One region of the Lysinibacillus sp. RU7 genome, then DNA from elsewhere that is predicted to be linked to it. Evidence: riboswitches for the same ligand, from Rfam matches in the RefSeq annotation. Region 1 holds a riboswitch; the other holds the start of a gene.

The links. Region 1 has a riboswitch for cobalamin ahead of AC3II9_RS05250 (class I SAM-dependent methyltransferase). Riboswitches for the same ligand answer to the same signal wherever they lie in the genome.
Region 2: another riboswitch for cobalamin. It lies ahead of AC3II9_RS13885 (FecCD family ABC transporter permease); the one in region 1 lies ahead of AC3II9_RS05250 (class I SAM-dependent methyltransferase).

What each region holds. Positions count from the first base shown of each region.
Region 1 is NZ_JBYQFK010000005.1:69,595-77,879, forward strand. It holds gene AC3II9_RS05245 (CbiX/SirB N-terminal domain-containing protein) at 1-1,182, opposite strand, end outside; gene AC3II9_RS05250 (class I SAM-dependent methyltransferase) at 1,179-2,015, opposite strand; cobalamin riboswitch at 2,223-2,401, opposite strand; gene AC3II9_RS05255 (cobyric acid synthase) at 2,394-3,872, opposite strand; gene AC3II9_RS05260 (cob(I)yrinic acid a,c-diamide adenosyltransferase) at 3,872-4,411, opposite strand; gene AC3II9_RS05265 (nitroreductase family protein) at 4,422-4,982, opposite strand; gene cobA (uroporphyrinogen-III C-methyltransferase) at 4,979-5,740, opposite strand; gene AC3II9_RS05275 (precorrin-2 dehydrogenase/sirohydrochlorin ferrochelatase family protein) at 5,734-6,372, opposite strand; gene AC3II9_RS05280 (cobyrinic acid a,c-diamide synthase CobB) at 6,369-7,727, opposite strand; gene AC3II9_RS05285 (cobalt-precorrin 5A hydrolase) at 7,729-8,285, opposite strand, start outside.
Region 2 is NZ_JBYQFK010000018.1:62,056-70,340, reverse strand. It holds gene AC3II9_RS13920 (DUF3021 domain-containing protein) at 1-128, opposite strand, end outside; gene AC3II9_RS13915 (LytTR family DNA-binding domain-containing protein) at 134-577, opposite strand; gene AC3II9_RS13910 (50S ribosomal protein L25/general stress protein Ctc) at 996-1,580, shown strand; gene AC3II9_RS13905 (hypothetical protein) at 1,788-2,315, opposite strand; gene AC3II9_RS13900 (precorrin-3B methylase) at 2,420-3,106, opposite strand; gene AC3II9_RS13895 (ABC transporter substrate-binding protein) at 3,164-4,147, opposite strand; gene AC3II9_RS13890 (ABC transporter ATP-binding protein) at 4,204-4,977, opposite strand; gene AC3II9_RS13885 (FecCD family ABC transporter permease) at 4,978-5,976, opposite strand; cobalamin riboswitch at 6,189-6,372, opposite strand; gene AC3II9_RS13880 (LysE family transporter) at 6,743-7,360, opposite strand; gene AC3II9_RS13875 (TrmB family transcriptional regulator) at 7,374-8,183, opposite strand.

The DNA.
Region 1 (8,285 bases):
TTCTGCATATTTTCTAAAGTTCTCTAAATCTTGCATCCCTGTCGATGACCCATTCATCGCTTGCTCGGCACGTTCGACAAGGACATGTTGTAACTTTGGATGATAGCCAAAATAATTGGCAATTTGAATGTCAACCTCTGGATAGGTCACTTGGTAGTTATCACGCATTTTGTACATGCGCTTCATTAAAATACCTGTAAATAGGAAGTATGGCAGCATAATGATTTTTTTCGCTCCAAACTTCACACAGCGCTCGATGCCCTCGTCAACTGTTGGCGTTGCGACACCCATAAACGCACTTTCTACCCAAGGAACGTCAAGCTTTTCCCAAAGTAAACGTGAAATTTTATAGAAATCCCCGTTCGCTTCTTCATCGCTTCCACCACGTCCTACCAATAAGATGGCTGTATCTTCATGTTTTTGATATGGGTCAAAGCCAATTTCTTTTAACCGTTCCAATAAAATTTCAAAAATTCCCGCATGAATCCCAATCGTTTGCCCGTACGTGAAGGTGATGCCTGGGAATTGTTCTCTTGCATGCTCAATCTCTGCTGGGATGTGCATTTTAGAATGTCCCGCATGGAGTAGCATGATGGGAATCACATGAATCTCCTCTGCGCCCTTTTCAACACAAAGCTCGATCCCGTCTTCAATATTCGGTGAAGCGAATTCTAAAAAGCATGTTTCTACTAAAATAGCAGGGTCGATTAAGTAGGTTGTACGTTCTATAAACTCACGCACTTCATCATTTCCAGCTTCTACTCTGCTGCCATGTCCAACAAATAATATCGCTTTTTTTGTCGCACTGGATTTTTCTTTTCGTTTTAATACTTTCGTTTTCGATATACCTTTTGTAAAAGTTGGCGTTGCTTGTGCTAAACCATCTTGCGTCATATTGTAAATCATGTGCTGATCTTCCACTTGACCTGTTACAATATCTCGTCCTACTTGCTCATCTTGTACGCTATACCATTTTCCTTCTGGATAGGAAATAACGACGCATTTATCCTTACAACGGCCGTTACAGCGTGTACGTGATGTATGGATCATTTCATCTAGATTGTTTTTTGTAATTTCATCTCGGATCGCAAGTGTCACTTCTTCAGCACCTGCGCCCATACACGTACTACCGTTACAAATTAATAAATGACGTTGCATTCCTTGTAAGTTCCATGTTGTCATGTTGTCAGCTCCTTTTTTGGCTCCCACGAAATGACCGCGGCATAAAATGTATGACGATAATGTACTCCGTCTGCATCCTGCTCAATAAACGGCGCTAATGACTCGAGTACATGCTCCGCTGAAAAGTCCGTGTCGATAATTTTTTTACTTTGTGCAGCAACTAGCGCTTCCATTGTCGGATAATGATACGTACGCTCCAGTTGAATCATTTCGCAATCAGCATAAATTTCAAGCTGATATAGCATATTTAAAATTTCAATATAGTCGCGGCGTGGGTATTTAATGGAGTAGCCGTATTTTTCATCTAATATTTTGTAATGCGGTTGAATCGGCCCTGTTGTCAGCCCGATAATTGCTCGTTTTTTTGCTAATGCATTCATTTTCTTTAGCGTGTCGAGCATCTGATACATGCGGTAAAAACAGTTCACGCCTAACACGACATCATGTTGCTCTAGCGCTACTTCTTCCCATTTCCCCTGCATAAATGACACATGGTTAGCCTCTTCAAAGTATTGTGCTAAATAAGAAAGCACACTTTTAGAACCGTCCACACATGTTAATTTGGCTACATCCTCCGCTAGTGGAAATGTATAATTTCCCCATCCAGGACCAATTTCAATCACAGAATCTTCCTGTCCAATATACTTTTTCATCACCTTATAAATCGGTACGGCATGGGCTTCGGTTTGCTTGTATGATTTTTTTTGCATCGACTGTGCCCAAAAGGCTTCCTCTAGCGAATCATCTACCATTCGCTCTGGCATATTACCATGCCAATCAAGCATCCCTTCCTGCCATAGCTTTTCAAAATCAATTGCTAATGGTCCTTTCAACTTATTCCCTCCTCTAATAAAAAAGAGAGGCCAGAAATTACTTTCGGGCCCCCCCTTCACTTCTTGATCACTACCTACTAAGAATTATTGCCCCTACGATGGTTACCACCATCCTCGTCGTAAAGGTAGCGTCTCAAATGTTTTCAGACGCCACCTTGAAAGCAAGCACTATCATATGTAGTACAATGCTTCCCATAATCCCGTGGGTACATTTCGTGTTCGTTTGGCAGGTCTCCTGACTTCACATCCTCACAAGACAAATCCCTTCCCGCATACGCAGTGGTGACGATTTGTTGCTCCGTTTTACAGTGGCGGGTACCGTGGTGAATTTGCATCACACTTCCCTATTAAGTAGTTCTCACTACACCAAACAACATGCTATGTAATTAATGTATATAAAAGCTCCATATTCAGGTGGCGACGCACGTGCACATCAAGCATTTCATAGGCTTGTTCGCGACGCTCTGCTTCGGATTGCACCGCTGTATCAATTGTTGCTAATCCTTTTTCAAGACGAATTCGATTAAAATAATTTCTTGTGAACTGTCGGTTATGGAAAATTCCATGCAAATACGTACCAATCATACGATCATCGTCACTTCTTACGCCATCTGTTCGACCGTCATGTAATTGTACAAAAGGTTTGACTAAATCGTTTGCTCGTGTACGCCCTAAATGAATTTCATAGCCTGTTACCTGTTCACCAGTAGACAGTTGGCCAGATACTTGAACCGTTTGTTTTTCTGCTACAAAAATCGTTTCTAACGGTACTAACCCTAGTGTTTTAGTCCGACCACCACTTGCTTCAATCGCTTCCTCATCAATTAATGTTTCCCCAAGCATTTGATAGCCACCACAAATGCCAAATATATACGTGCCCTTTTGTGCGTGTTGCTGAATCGCCTGTGCCAGTCCCGTTTTTTCCAGCCATTCATAATCTTCTACCGTATTTTTTGTCCCCGGTAAAATAATAACTGTTGGATTTTTCAGCTCTGCTACAGATTTGATAAAGCGTACACCTACTTGTGGCTCATCCATTAATGGATCGAGATCGGTAAAGTTCGAAATGCGCGGGAAACAAATAACCGCAACATCGATTGGAAACTCCTCAGCTTGTGGTTTTTTTAGTCGCAAGCTTGATAACGCCATCGAATCCTCTGCCTCGATTTGCACATCGATATGTGGAATTACACCAAGCACTGGAATATTCGTATATTCCTCTAACCACGTAATCCCGCTATCAAGTAGCTCCTTCATCCCTCGGAATTTATTAATAATAATGCCTTTTACACGCGCTCGCTCCGCCTCATCTAACAGCATCAACGTACCAACGATCGAAGCAAAAACACCACCTCGTTCAATATCTGCGACTAAAATAACGGCTGCATCTGTTTCATGTGCCATGCGCATATTCGCAATATCTCTTGCCTTTAAGTTAATTTCTGCGGGACTACCTGCGCCTTCAAGTACAAGCACATCATATTGTTGTGATAAACGTTGAAGGGATGATCTTACTAATGGCATCACTTCTTCAACAAATTGTTCGCGGTAGGAAACAGCGTCCATATTCGCAAAAGGCTTCCCATGTACAATGACCTCAGATACCATATCGCCCTTTGGCTTCAGTAATATCGGGTTCATATCCGTTGTTGCAATGGTACGTGCCGCCTCTGCCTGTACACCTTGCGCGCGTCCAATCTCGCCACCGTCTTCTGTAATATATGAGTTCAATGCCATATTTTGGGATTTAAACGGAGCCACTCTGTAGCCGTCGTTTGCTAAAATACGACATAAAGCTGTACAAATCACACTTTTCCCAACGTCTGAAGCCGTCCCTTGAACCATAATGGCCTTCATTAAAATTCAAGTCCTTTCACAGCAGACACATCTTGATCTGCGTAATAATGCTTCGTCGGTTCAATTGTCGACACTAAATCAGCTAACGCAATGATAGCTGGATTGGCAGAACGTCCCGTAATGACCAAATGCATATGGGGCGGACGGTTTTGAATCGCTTCTAACACTTCTGCTAAAGGGAGTACATCATCGATTGGGAATTTTGTAATGGCAAGTGCATTGTTTAATTCATCTAAAACAAGCAAATCAATTGATTCATCTTGTAGTGCTTTTTTCACTTTATTCCACGCTTTTTGCAGTGCAACACGATGTTCCTCTGGTGTTTTTGTCCACGTAAAACCGATACCTAGCTGTTCTGTTTCAACACCAAGCTTGCGGAGCGCCAGTTGCTCGCCGTATGTACGCTCCGGAGATTTAATAAATTGCAAGTACTTGACATTCATGCCTCGACCAATCGCACGTAATGTGACACCGAGCGAAGCAGTTGTTTTTCCTTTACCATCACCTGTATAAACTAGCACAAGTCCTCTTTTCGTCATGCCGCTCCCCCTATAACCACGTCGTCTTCTCGCTAAAATGTGAGCGTTTTTTCTCCGTTGTCGGTGTTTCTGCAGGATAACCGATAAATAACGTACCGATTACTTGTTGCTCCTCTGTCGCACCGATAAATTGGTGCATTCGCTCATCGTGAACAAGCCCTACACCACGTGTACGCCATACAAAGCCAAGTCCTAATTCCTCCGCTGCAAGCCACATGGACATAATGGCACTACAAACAGCAAACTCATTGTCCTTTGTAGCGCCTTCGTCTCCAGCAACTTTATCCGCCGTTACTACAATCACAAGTGGTGTCGTTTGAATCACTTCTAGTGAGCTTGTCACTAAATGAGGTTTCGTTGGGAAACGTTCCTGTAAATAGGCATTCGCCATTTCTTCATAACGCTTTAAGCTGTCACCCTGTAGTACATAAAAATGCCAAGGCTCACGCATACGGTCATTTGGCGCATACGTTGCTGCTTGCAATAATTGCTCAACTTTTTCACGCTCTACCGGCTTTTGTTCATATTGACGAATGGCACGGCGTTGCTTTAATTTTTCAAGCATTATCATTTGCTCAACACCCCTTCTTTAAACCATTCAATTTGCTCTCTTACTTTGACAACCTCACCGACTAAAATCATTGCTGGATTTACGATTTGCTCGTTTTGAATACAAGCCGTAATCGTTTCAAGTGTCGCCGTAAATGTACGCTGATCACTCGTTGTTCCCCATTCAATGACCGCAACCGGCATCGTTGGTGCTTTTCCATGGGCGATTAACTGTGCCGTAATATGCGCGATATTCCCGACACTCATATAGAACGCGATCGTATCGATGCCTTTTAAAGAAGCCCAATCTAAAAAATCTTGTCCCTTTTCTGCTCGTCCATGCCCTGTTACAATCGCAAAACTTGTCGCAAAATCGCGATGTGTCACTGGAATCCCTGCATAAGCTGGTGCTGCAATACCGGCTGTAATACCCGGTACGATTTCATATGGAACGCCAGCCTCTTTTAAAACAGCTGCTTCCTCTGCACCGCGACCAAATACAAACGGGTCTCCACCCTTCAAGCGCACAACACAGCGCCCCTTTAATCCTTCTTCTACAAGTAATTGATTAATTTCATCTTGGATAAGCCCATGTCTTCCTGGCTCTTTTCCGCAATAAATAAGGCGAGCAGTCGGTTTTGCATGCTTTAATAATTCTTTGTTGACTAGACGGTCGTAGGCAATTACATCTGCATGCTGAATACACTCTAAGCCGTATACAGTAATTAGCTTTGGATCACCTGGTCCTGCCCCAACAAGATAAACGATTCCACTCACAATGTTTTCTCCTCTTGCACTAGCTGTTGCAAAAATTGCTGACATTTTTCCGTGTCCCCTTGACGAATCCATTCCAACACTTCGGGTGTCAGCAATGCTTGTAACGCTTGTTTTTTGACTTCACGGTTTAGCGATTTTTCTAGCAAATCCAGGCGAGCTTCCTTTAAAAAAGTAACATAGTCTGCATACGATTCATCGTACACTTCGGCTAAGTCTTCCTTTACCTTTCTTGTTAACGAAGGGCTCGCACCAGAAGTAGATACCGTTAGCATAAATTCACCACGACGAACAACGGCCGGGTTAATAAAATCCACATGCCCTTTTGCATCTGCTCGGCTTAGTAATTGCCAATGCTGTGTAGCTTGTTCTACTGCATCATTGACTTCTTCGTTATTCGTTACAGCAAAAATCAACGCTGCCCCGTCTAAGTCGCTCGCCTCAAACACTTTTTCGTGCCAAGTCGCTACACCTTGCTCTATATAGGTTTGAATTTCTGGTACAATCGTTGGACTCACAATAACAATCTGTGCTTTTGTTGGTAGTAGCGATTGTAGCTTTTGTCTGGCTACATGACCACCACCAACAATCACGACTTTTTTATAATCAATATTTAAACAAATCGGATAGTAATTCATCGACAAGCCTCCTTACAAGCTGTTAACCAGTTGTCAATCAGCTGTGGATTCGACGCAAAATGAAAATGCGTATAACCCGCTACTAAATTTTTGTGTAAATAGCCTTCCTGCTGTGCTCGGAAGCGTCCCTTTGAAAAATAAGCCGGTGTTTCGCGATGACCATCGTATGTTGAATAATGGAATTCATGTCCTTTTGCTTGTTCCGCTTCACCAATTAAAAAGTTCCCTGCCACACCCGTAATTTCACGGTAACCTAGTGCCGCCAGCTTATCCTGCATGACGACCTGACCTGGGATAATGCCAAGCATCGGTACACGATGACCACTGCGTGTCACAATCGCCTCTGTACAATACATAAAGCCGCCGCATTCTGCTAATGTTGGCAGACCACTACGAATCGCTGCTCGAATCGATTCATTCGCTTCCGTGTTAGCTGCTAGCTGCTCAGCAAACTCCTCTGGGAAACCACCACCAATATACAAGCCTTGCGCTTCTGCTGGTACTGTTTCATTGGCAAGTGGGGAGAAGTAATGTAAGACCGCTCCGGCTGCCTCTAACAGCTCTAAATTTTCCTGATAATAAAAGTTAAATGCCGCATCTTTTGCTACTGCAAGATGGACTGCTTCTGTATGACGCTTTTCGAAAATTGTTGAAGTCGCTTCAAGCGGCTCTGCTTCTGTAATCGCTAATAATTGATCAAGATCAATAGTTTCCTCAATTTTTTGTGCAAGCTCAGCAAAATAATCATCAAGCTCCCCGCGTTCAATCGCTGGAATTAACCCTAAATGGCGGCTTGGGATTGTTGGTACAGCTCCTTTTAATAAGTAGCCAATTACCGGGACATCACACTCTTGCTCAATCGCCGCTTTTACGATATCAAAGTGACTTTTACTTCCTAACTTATTGGCAATCACACCCGCAATGTGCACGTTTTCATTTAATACTTGGAAGCCCTTCACAATAGCGGCAACACTTCGTGCCATGCTTGCGGCATTGACAATTAAAATAACCGGGCTATTTGTTAGCTGGCTAATTTCAGCCGTTGAGCCTGTATCAGCAAGTGGAGACTTCCCGTCGTAAAGCCCCATAACACCTTCAATGATTGCTACATCTGCATCTTTTGAGGCACGACTCACAATCGTTTGAACGATTTCATGCGACAACATCCAGCTATCAATATTACGCGATGGACGCTTCGTTACTGCAGTATGGTAAGACGGGTCGATATAATCCGGTCCACATTTAAACCCTTGTACACGAAGTCCTCTATCCATCAGTGCGCGCATAATCCCTATCGTAAGTGTTGTCTTTCCTACATCGCTTCCCGTACCTGCAATGACAAATCGATTACTCATGTTACTCCTCCTCAAATTGCAAACGTGCTACGGAAATGGTAGCGTTGCCGCTTTTCTTTTTCTGTAAGCATAATTCAGTCGTTTTTGCATAACGCATCGCTGCTGGCTCACTAACACCATATGCCCCTGTATATTTAAATACAGTTTCAGAGGGGCTTGGTAATGGCATTTCATTTAACTCTGCTGGTGTATATGTTACAAATTCCCAATCATACTTCGCAGTCACTTGTAAAAAGGCTTCTTCATCCTTTTTTAGATCAATTGTTGCTAATGCTTTGACACTTTTGATAGAAAGCTGAAGCTCATCTAGCGTTTGTAAAATAACCGACTCGATTTCTTCAAGTGACGTCCCACGGTTACAGCCCATCCCAAGAACAAGCGATTTCGGACGATAGATAACACCATTTTCAAGTAATACTTGCTCCTCTGCTGTCAATAAACGATCCGTAATAATTAAGCTAGCATTCGGCTTTGCATCGATCGCTTCTGCTATCGTGTCATATAAATGTAGATTGTCTGGCATTGGTGTATCATGCATCCACCAATCGCGCTCCCCTG
Region 2 (8,285 bases), on a different contig from region 1:
CCGAGATAGTTTTCAGCTAATACTTGTAAAAATGCATCGCCTCCGATTACATAGCCAAGGACATTCATAAACACAAAAGCTGTACATCCCCAACTAATACCAAAAAGTAAATATTTTATCATATGCATGGACGTTAAACCCCCAATCGCTCTTTAAATTTTTTTCGATAGCTTCTTGTAATTACTTCTTTTATGCCCATCACCAGCTCCACTTCCATTGTGCCGTTAAACGCTGCTTCAATATGTTTAATTTTTCGGATATTAATAATGGCTGATTTTGAAATACGAATAAAATCTTTCCCTAATTGCTCTTCCATCTCATATAAAGGTTTATTGACGATGTATCGTGTTTTAGCTACATCATACAGCACCAGTTCCCTACCTTCCGTAAAAATAACAACAATCGTTTCAGGGTCCATCATATACGTTTTATTGTCATGCTGGGCCGTCAATATATACGTGTCATTTTCACTTTGCAACAGCGAAATGGCTGCTTGAATATTCGGTGTTAACTTGGCAGTATGAATTTCTACATACGGTTCTTCACACTTCGCATCAATTTTCAACTCCACCCGCATTCACCGCTCCCCCCTTATACTAAAAATTATAGCATACAAATTTTTCTAAAAAGTGCATCTTAGCCTGCCATATGGTAACTTACACAGCGATCTAGACATCATACCGCTAGCTTATAAATCAACCCCAATAACAAAACAAAGACGTTCAAAAAACATCGCTCGTGGATATCCCTATTTACAGAAATTTTACATTAAATTTGCTTTATACTAAAAATTAACTATAATGGTAGATGTAGTGTCTTTAATGCTTGCAGAAAATAAAAACTATCACTTCTTTTTCCAGTAAGATTTCACTGGCGTTGTTTTCTTTTTATTTGAGGTACGGGTTTAGTGTGTAAACGATGAGTTGCATTCTTGAATCGATTGATTGTTCTAACACAATCAGCCGAAAAATAACATTGGAAGGAATTGAGGAAGTATGAGTATTGTTTTACAAGCGACAAAGCGTGAGGCAGGATCTCGTTCGATTTTACGCGAGATTCGAGAAAATGGCGGTGTACCCGCAGTTGTCTACGGCTACCAAACAGATACGACACCGATTTTTGTCGATGCAAAGAAGGTTTCGAAAATGATTGTAGCAAATGGCTTAAATAATATTTTTAAGCTAGCAGTAGATGAGCAAAGTGTTAATGCTGTTATTAGTGAAGTACAGCGTTGCGCATTAAAGAATACTATTACACACGTTGATTTCCAAGCGATTAATATGTCGGAGGAATTGGAAGTAGACGTACCAATTGTATTAACAGGCGAATCCATTGGGGTTAAAGAAGGTGGCATTTTAATGCAACCAAACTTAAACATTAGAGTGAAGGTAAAGCCTGCGGAAATTCCTGAATCAATTGAAATCGATATCTCTCACCTAGCTATTGGTAGTTCCATAGCAGTTGTCGATATTCGAGAGCAGGTTGGCTTTGATATTGTGACAGAAGATGGTTATACACTCGCTACAGTGATGGCTCCAACAGTAGCAGAAGCTGCGGTTGAAGAAGCTGAGCAAGTATAAAAGAATAAATACGTGTAAGGGTGTTGACTTTTGTCACACCCTTTTTTGATTCTTTCATTATTTTACTTGTGTCCTCGTTGCACTTGCTTGTGGTGGGTTACTTCCTTTACGAACGTTTACGCGACTTTGGATATGATTTACGCGAGTTGCCGAACCTTTTACGCGGGTTTCCCATGGTTTTACGCGCTTTTACGGTTTCTACCTAAACTATTGTTTTCTCTCCGGAAATAAAACATAAGAAATACTAATCACCCCATCAATCAGCACAACTAGTCCCCAAAACTTCAGCATTTGCTGTAATGTTGTCGTATCGCCTGCTTGACCGATATACTGAATCATCGCCCATAACAACACGCCTCCAATGGCATATGCCACAATGTGCCGCATCCATAGCTTTACCTCATGAACGCCTTTTGCTCTACCAACGAGCCGTTCTTTCGTGTTCGGCTGCTTTACTATCCAAATGCGGAACTTTTCATCCGCCCAATGAATGAGTGTTTTGCCATATGCAACGGAAACACCAATATAAATGGCCGCAATGCCATGCACAGCGGTAGCAGCTTGCCCATTTTTTAAATCGATGGCTGTTAAAATGAATAAAGCGAAATCAATGATCGGTGTTAGTAAAAAGAAGATGACACTTAATCGTTCTTTCTTTAGTATGTACCGCGCTATAAGCCCTGCTATAATGGCAATCCAAAATGCAATTTCAGCAAGAATAATCCAGGTAACCATGCTCGCTCTCCCCTTCTCTTTTTCCATGCCCATTATAAAAAAAGCAATATTTACCTATACGGATAACATCGCTAAAAGTTTCAAGAGCGCAAACGATTGCCTAATTAGTCAATGTGGCTAGTAGCTAGACTCGACCAAAAAGCTTCTTCCTTTGTACGCTTAAAAAATCGATGAAAGGGCTCATTTTCCCGAGCAAATTCATTATATAGATCAAGCATTTCTTGTAGGAAGGCTTCAATATTTGTTACAGGTACATTTTTCGCAAATAATTTCCCGGCCTGTGTATGCCTGCCCATGGGGATCGCTCCTACATACACGTCAAAGCTATCCTGTTGGTACACAAGTCCAATATCATCGTACATTGCGTTATAGCATGCAGAGGCGCAGCCATTTACATTCAGTCGAAGTCGATTCGGTACAGCTTGCCCAACGAATGTTTTATACAGGGCTTCTGTTATCGCTGCGGCTTCCATTTTTTCACCATCACAAAAGTCACATGCCTTCATATCTACAACTGCGCCTTGTTGTGCAATATATAACCCTACATCCTCTAGCTGCTGCTGGATTTCTAATCGTTTTTCTGTAGGAATAGATATCAGTAAATAATACGAAGCAGAATATTTAATCGCCCCATCTTCGCCTACGATTTCCGCTATTTTTTGCAATTGTGCAGGTGTGTAATGTTTATTAATCACTCCTGGGCTAATCGCTAAGCGTGTATATGAACTTTCCTTATTTAATGTCGCAAATGTATGCTCTGGCACATTTTTCGTAAATGCATTGCGCCCCATAGTACGTCCTCCTCTAGATGAAAATAAGCTAGCAAAACGCTAGCTTATCTCTACTTATTAAAAGCTTTCTGGGTAGAAGCCTTCTGCTAAAATTTTAATCGCCTCGGCTGCACGTACACCTTCTGATGCAGCTGATAATGGTAAAATGACAAAGCGTTCATTTAACACCGCATCCATTTCTTTTAATGCTGGGTCATTTTTTAAGAACGCTATTTTTTCTTCCGCTGTTGTTGAACCGTAATCAATCACGACAACTACTTGTGGGTCACGTTCAACAGCATCTTCTTTTGATACCGTTGTCCAGCCAGACTCGACATCACCAAAAACATTTTGTCCTCCTGCAATTGTCACTAGCTCATTCATAAAGTTTTGAGCTGCTGTGAACACGTCTTGCTCTCCACTATCATACACAAGTACACGTAATGGCTCCGATTGCTCAGGCAATTTTGCACGAACTGCCTCTACATCATTTTTCATTTGTTCAATTAATGCTTCCCCTCGATCTTCTACACGGAAAATTTTTGCGATATTACGAATATCGGTAAAAATGTCCTCTAATGTTGGATTATTCATACTTGAGGACGTATGTAAATACGTGTGAATGCCTAACGCCTCTAATTCTTCCACTGTCCCAATACCTTTTTCACTAAAGCCACTTTTCCAGCCTGCATATAAAAAATCTGCCTCTGCATCAATCACTTGCTCTTTTGTTGGATATTGCTCTGCTAATACCGGCACTTTCGCATAGGCCTCTTGCAATGGTTCGTAAATTTCATCATCTAAATAAGCCGTACCAACCATCGAATCCTCTAAGCCTAACGCTAGCATAATTTCTGTTACGTGTTGGTTTAAGGAAATCGCTTTTGTCGGTGCTTCTTCATATACTTGTGTTGTGTCATTATTGTCAATCGTTACGGCATTTTCTTCCGCTTGTGCAGGTGCTACTTTCTCTTGCTTACCTTCTTCATTGCTACAAGCACCTAAAACGCTCAGTGCCATAACCGTGATAAACACAAGCCACATGTTCTTCAATTTTTTCATGTCAATCTCCCTTTATTTTTAATTTATATAGAAAGAAGTGTATGCTTCCTCACGATCTATAACATGGATTCAGGTATATAAAATAATTGCGGCTTCTTCGTAATCGGGTGAATACCGATTTCCGCATGTACGCCAAAAACATCGCGTAAAAGCGCTGGTGTCAGCACCTCTAACGGCGTACCATAAGCAACAACTTCCCCTTTTTTCATCACATAAATTTTGTCGCAATACGTAGCCGCAATATTTAAATCATGGAGTGCCGCCATAATCGTAATAGGCAAACTCCGAATTAAATCCATTAATTGCAGCTGATACTGAATATCTAAATGATTCGTCGGCTCATCTAGCACCATCACTTGCGCTTGCTGTGCCAATGCTCTTGCCACAATGACGCGCTTCTTTTCTCCACCCGACAATGAGCTGAAATGACGCTCACTCAGATGGGTAATCCCTGTTTGCTCCATCGATTGCTCTACAATTTGACGATCCTCTACGGTATCTCGTTCAATCAATCGTTTATGCGGTGTACGCCCCATCGCGACTAAATCTCTCACCGTAAATTCAAACAATACAGGTGTTTCTTGCCCGACGACCGCTAACTGTTTCGCGACAGCTTTTGCTGGTTTCGTTAGCATGTCCTCTCCAAAAAGAAAAACTTGCCCTTCATTTGGCTGCAACATCCGGTACATATTTTTTAATAATGTCGATTTACCACTACCGTTAGGACCGATCAATCCTACCAATTCACGCTCTTTCACATGTACAGACACATTATGTAAAATCGTTGCTTGCCCGATGGTATAAGAAAGATTTTGTGCCACATATACCATTTACTCACCCTCCCCAAATGAGTAGGTTTGTTTGCGCAGCATCCAAATGAAAAATGGACAACCGCATAATGCTGTAATAATTCCAATCGGCATTTCTTCAGGGGCAATAATAATCCGTGCTAACGCATCTGCCCAAACGAGGAAAATCGCACCAAGTAAAGCACTAATGGGCAAAACAAATTTATAATTGGACCCAACGAGCATGCGGACAACATGCGGAATAATTAAGCCAATAAATCCGATGGCACCACTGACAGCAACAAGCACCCCTGTTAAAAGGGAGACAAGTAAAATGAGTAATAAACGAAACCTCTCTAAATTCACCCCTAACGTGAGTGCCGATTCTTCTCCAAGTAATAGTAAATTCAAATGACGTGCATGAATGCGTAACACTACATACACAACGACAAAAACAACCATCGGCAACATTAAGTTACTCCACTTCGCACCGGCTAAACTGCCCATCATCCAGTGCATCACCGCTTTAATACCGCCCTCTTCCTTAGACATGAGGAGCATAAAGTTCGTCATCGCAGAAAGCACCAGTGACACCGCAATCCCAGCTAATAACAGACGAATGACAGACACTCTTCCCCCGACTCTTGATAATAAAAAGACAATGATAACCGCAATCGTTGCCCCAATAAAGGCCGCAAATGATAGCGCATATATCCCTAAAAAAGAAAAGGCCCCAAGTAAAATGACCGCCGTGGCACCAACGGAAGCACCAGATGAAATCCCTAAAATATACGGATCCGCTATCGAGTTCCGCACAAGTGCTTGAATCGCTGCACCTGAAATGGCAAGTCCTGCCCCGACAACCATCGCTAGTAGTACGCGTGGTGTCCGAATTTGCCAAATAATAATTTCTTGTGATCGGCTCCAGTCCGCTTCAATCCCCAATACATTCCACGGCACATGCGATAAAATAACGCGCCAAACAGTCGCAGATGTAATGGAAACAGAGCCAATGATGACAGCTATTGTCATGGAAATCATTAAAACAATGAGCAAAATTACCACAAGAAAACCAAAATGAATCTTCCCTTTTTTCTGCACACTAAGCTCCTTTCAAAGGTTTTATTTCTCTTTTTGTTCCCGCTTGTTACAAAGACAAATAAAAAAATCTCCTTGAATCCAAGGAGATTGTCATAGCGAAATAAAGGGTATATTTACCCTACTCACTATAACCATCCTCGTGGTTCTATGTAAATGCTCTACTATTACCGGCAGGTCTCCTGGCTCATCATCAACGCGCCTCACAGCCTTCCCAGTTTCCCAGTGGCATTTGTGAGTTACTCCGATTTACAGTTGCGGGACAGCGTCGGATTTGCACCGACTTCCCTTTTAAGCAAACAACAAGACGTTATTTGCACCAATAATATGATATTTTTTTGTAATTCTTACACTAACAGAATCTATCATAACTCACAATAGTTTTGATGAATTCTGAATATTACGTGTATATAAATAGTATTTTTTATCTTAAATAACTACCCGGTAAAGTAAGTTTTTTTTACATAAATAACATCATTATATAATACTTCAATCCTACTCAAAGCCCTTATGCTGAAACACACTCCATTTTAACTAAGCTCATTCTTCAATATTAAAAATACCATTATTCACCTTATTTCCAAAAATACATTCTGAAACACATTTAGTTAATTAAGCTAAATTTGTATTCTTCTTTTCAAGAGACCGTTATTTATATAACCATTCCCCGTATATAATGCCATAATTAATTTTTATATCCCTTTGAACTTTAAAACATCGTTATCCAAATAGTAACCGCAAAAACAATTAAAATGATACCTAGAACACGGTCAAACCAATGCATGTAACGTTGATATAGTCTTCTAAAAAAATTATTCGAAATAAGTATAGCTAGTAAAATAAACCAAAGCCCCACCGCCAAAATGATTTCTCCACCATATATCCACCCCATCCACTTTGAAGTGTTTGGTCCGATAAATTGTGAAAAAATACTTAGGAAGAATAATGCTGATTTAGGATTCAGTACATTACATAAGAAACCTTCACGAAAGCAACGCATCACAGATTGTTTCAATAAACGGTCTATGCTTTTACCATCTGAATTCTCTAAGCGAGCTTGTGAGCGGATTCCTTGCAAGCCTAACCAAAGTAAGTAAGCAGCGCCAGTAAGTTTAATGACATTAAAGACAATTGGTAGTTTTTCTAATACAATGGTAAAACCTAAAATGGTATAAGTTATATGAACAATTAATGCACTGGCTATGCCCAAAGCTGTAGCTACACCATATTTTCTCCCTGCGCCTAAACTATTTTTCATGACGACGACAAAATCAGGCCCAGGTGATAAAGCTGCTAAAATGCCTACTACAAAAACTTCTATATACATAAAAATAGCTCCCTTATTTCTTCACATTACGTACAATATAAGTTAATAGATCATCACCTTGCCATAATGAATGAAGTACGTCGCTCCCTACTTTGTCGCTCACAACTTTCATCATCATATCGTGTCGAATATATTCTTTTGCCAATAGAACTAACATGGGTTCAGCTGTTTGAATTGCTTGAGGAATTTGCCCATTAAAAAAGCCCGCAATCAGCACTTCTTGATTATCTTGTATGACAATCGTTAATCTTTTACTCATTCTACCTTCTTCAATGACAGCAGTATCTCGACGATGGTAAAACGTTTCTCCGAATGAGTCAGTCTCCTGATTAGTAAAAAGCATTGAATATAGCTTAATTCCTTTTTCGCCTTGTTCTAAGGCTGAATTCTTTAATTCATCTAGTTCCTCTTCCCATGCAGAAAGCCAAATTTCCTCCTTCGCTGCTAGCATTACTTTTTGCATAGCATTAATAATCTTCTTTCTCCCTTCAATATGCTTAATCACATTCACTTCTACAGGCTTTTCAATGGCTTGCAACTCTTTTTCTAAAAAGGTCAGTGTATCCTCTGTTTGCCTTCTGCGATTCATGACCAGTTCTTTTACTGGAACTGGCGTATATGTAGGTGGTTCAGTTCGAAGCTCTATGATTGCTTCTTTTGCTACTAATTTTGCGATGACTGCATAAACCATTGAGCGTGGTACACCACTTTTTTTACTAATTTCATAACCATTTATTGCAGGCTCCTTCAGTAGTGCTATATAAACCTTAGCTTCATTTTTTGAATAGCCGATCTCTTCAAATTGCTCAATTAAATTTTCCATAACACCCTCCTATTAGTAGTAATATATATAACTACTATATTTAGGATAGTACCTCATGTCAATAAAGAGAATAAGAAAATTCTATCTTATAAGATTTCCTAT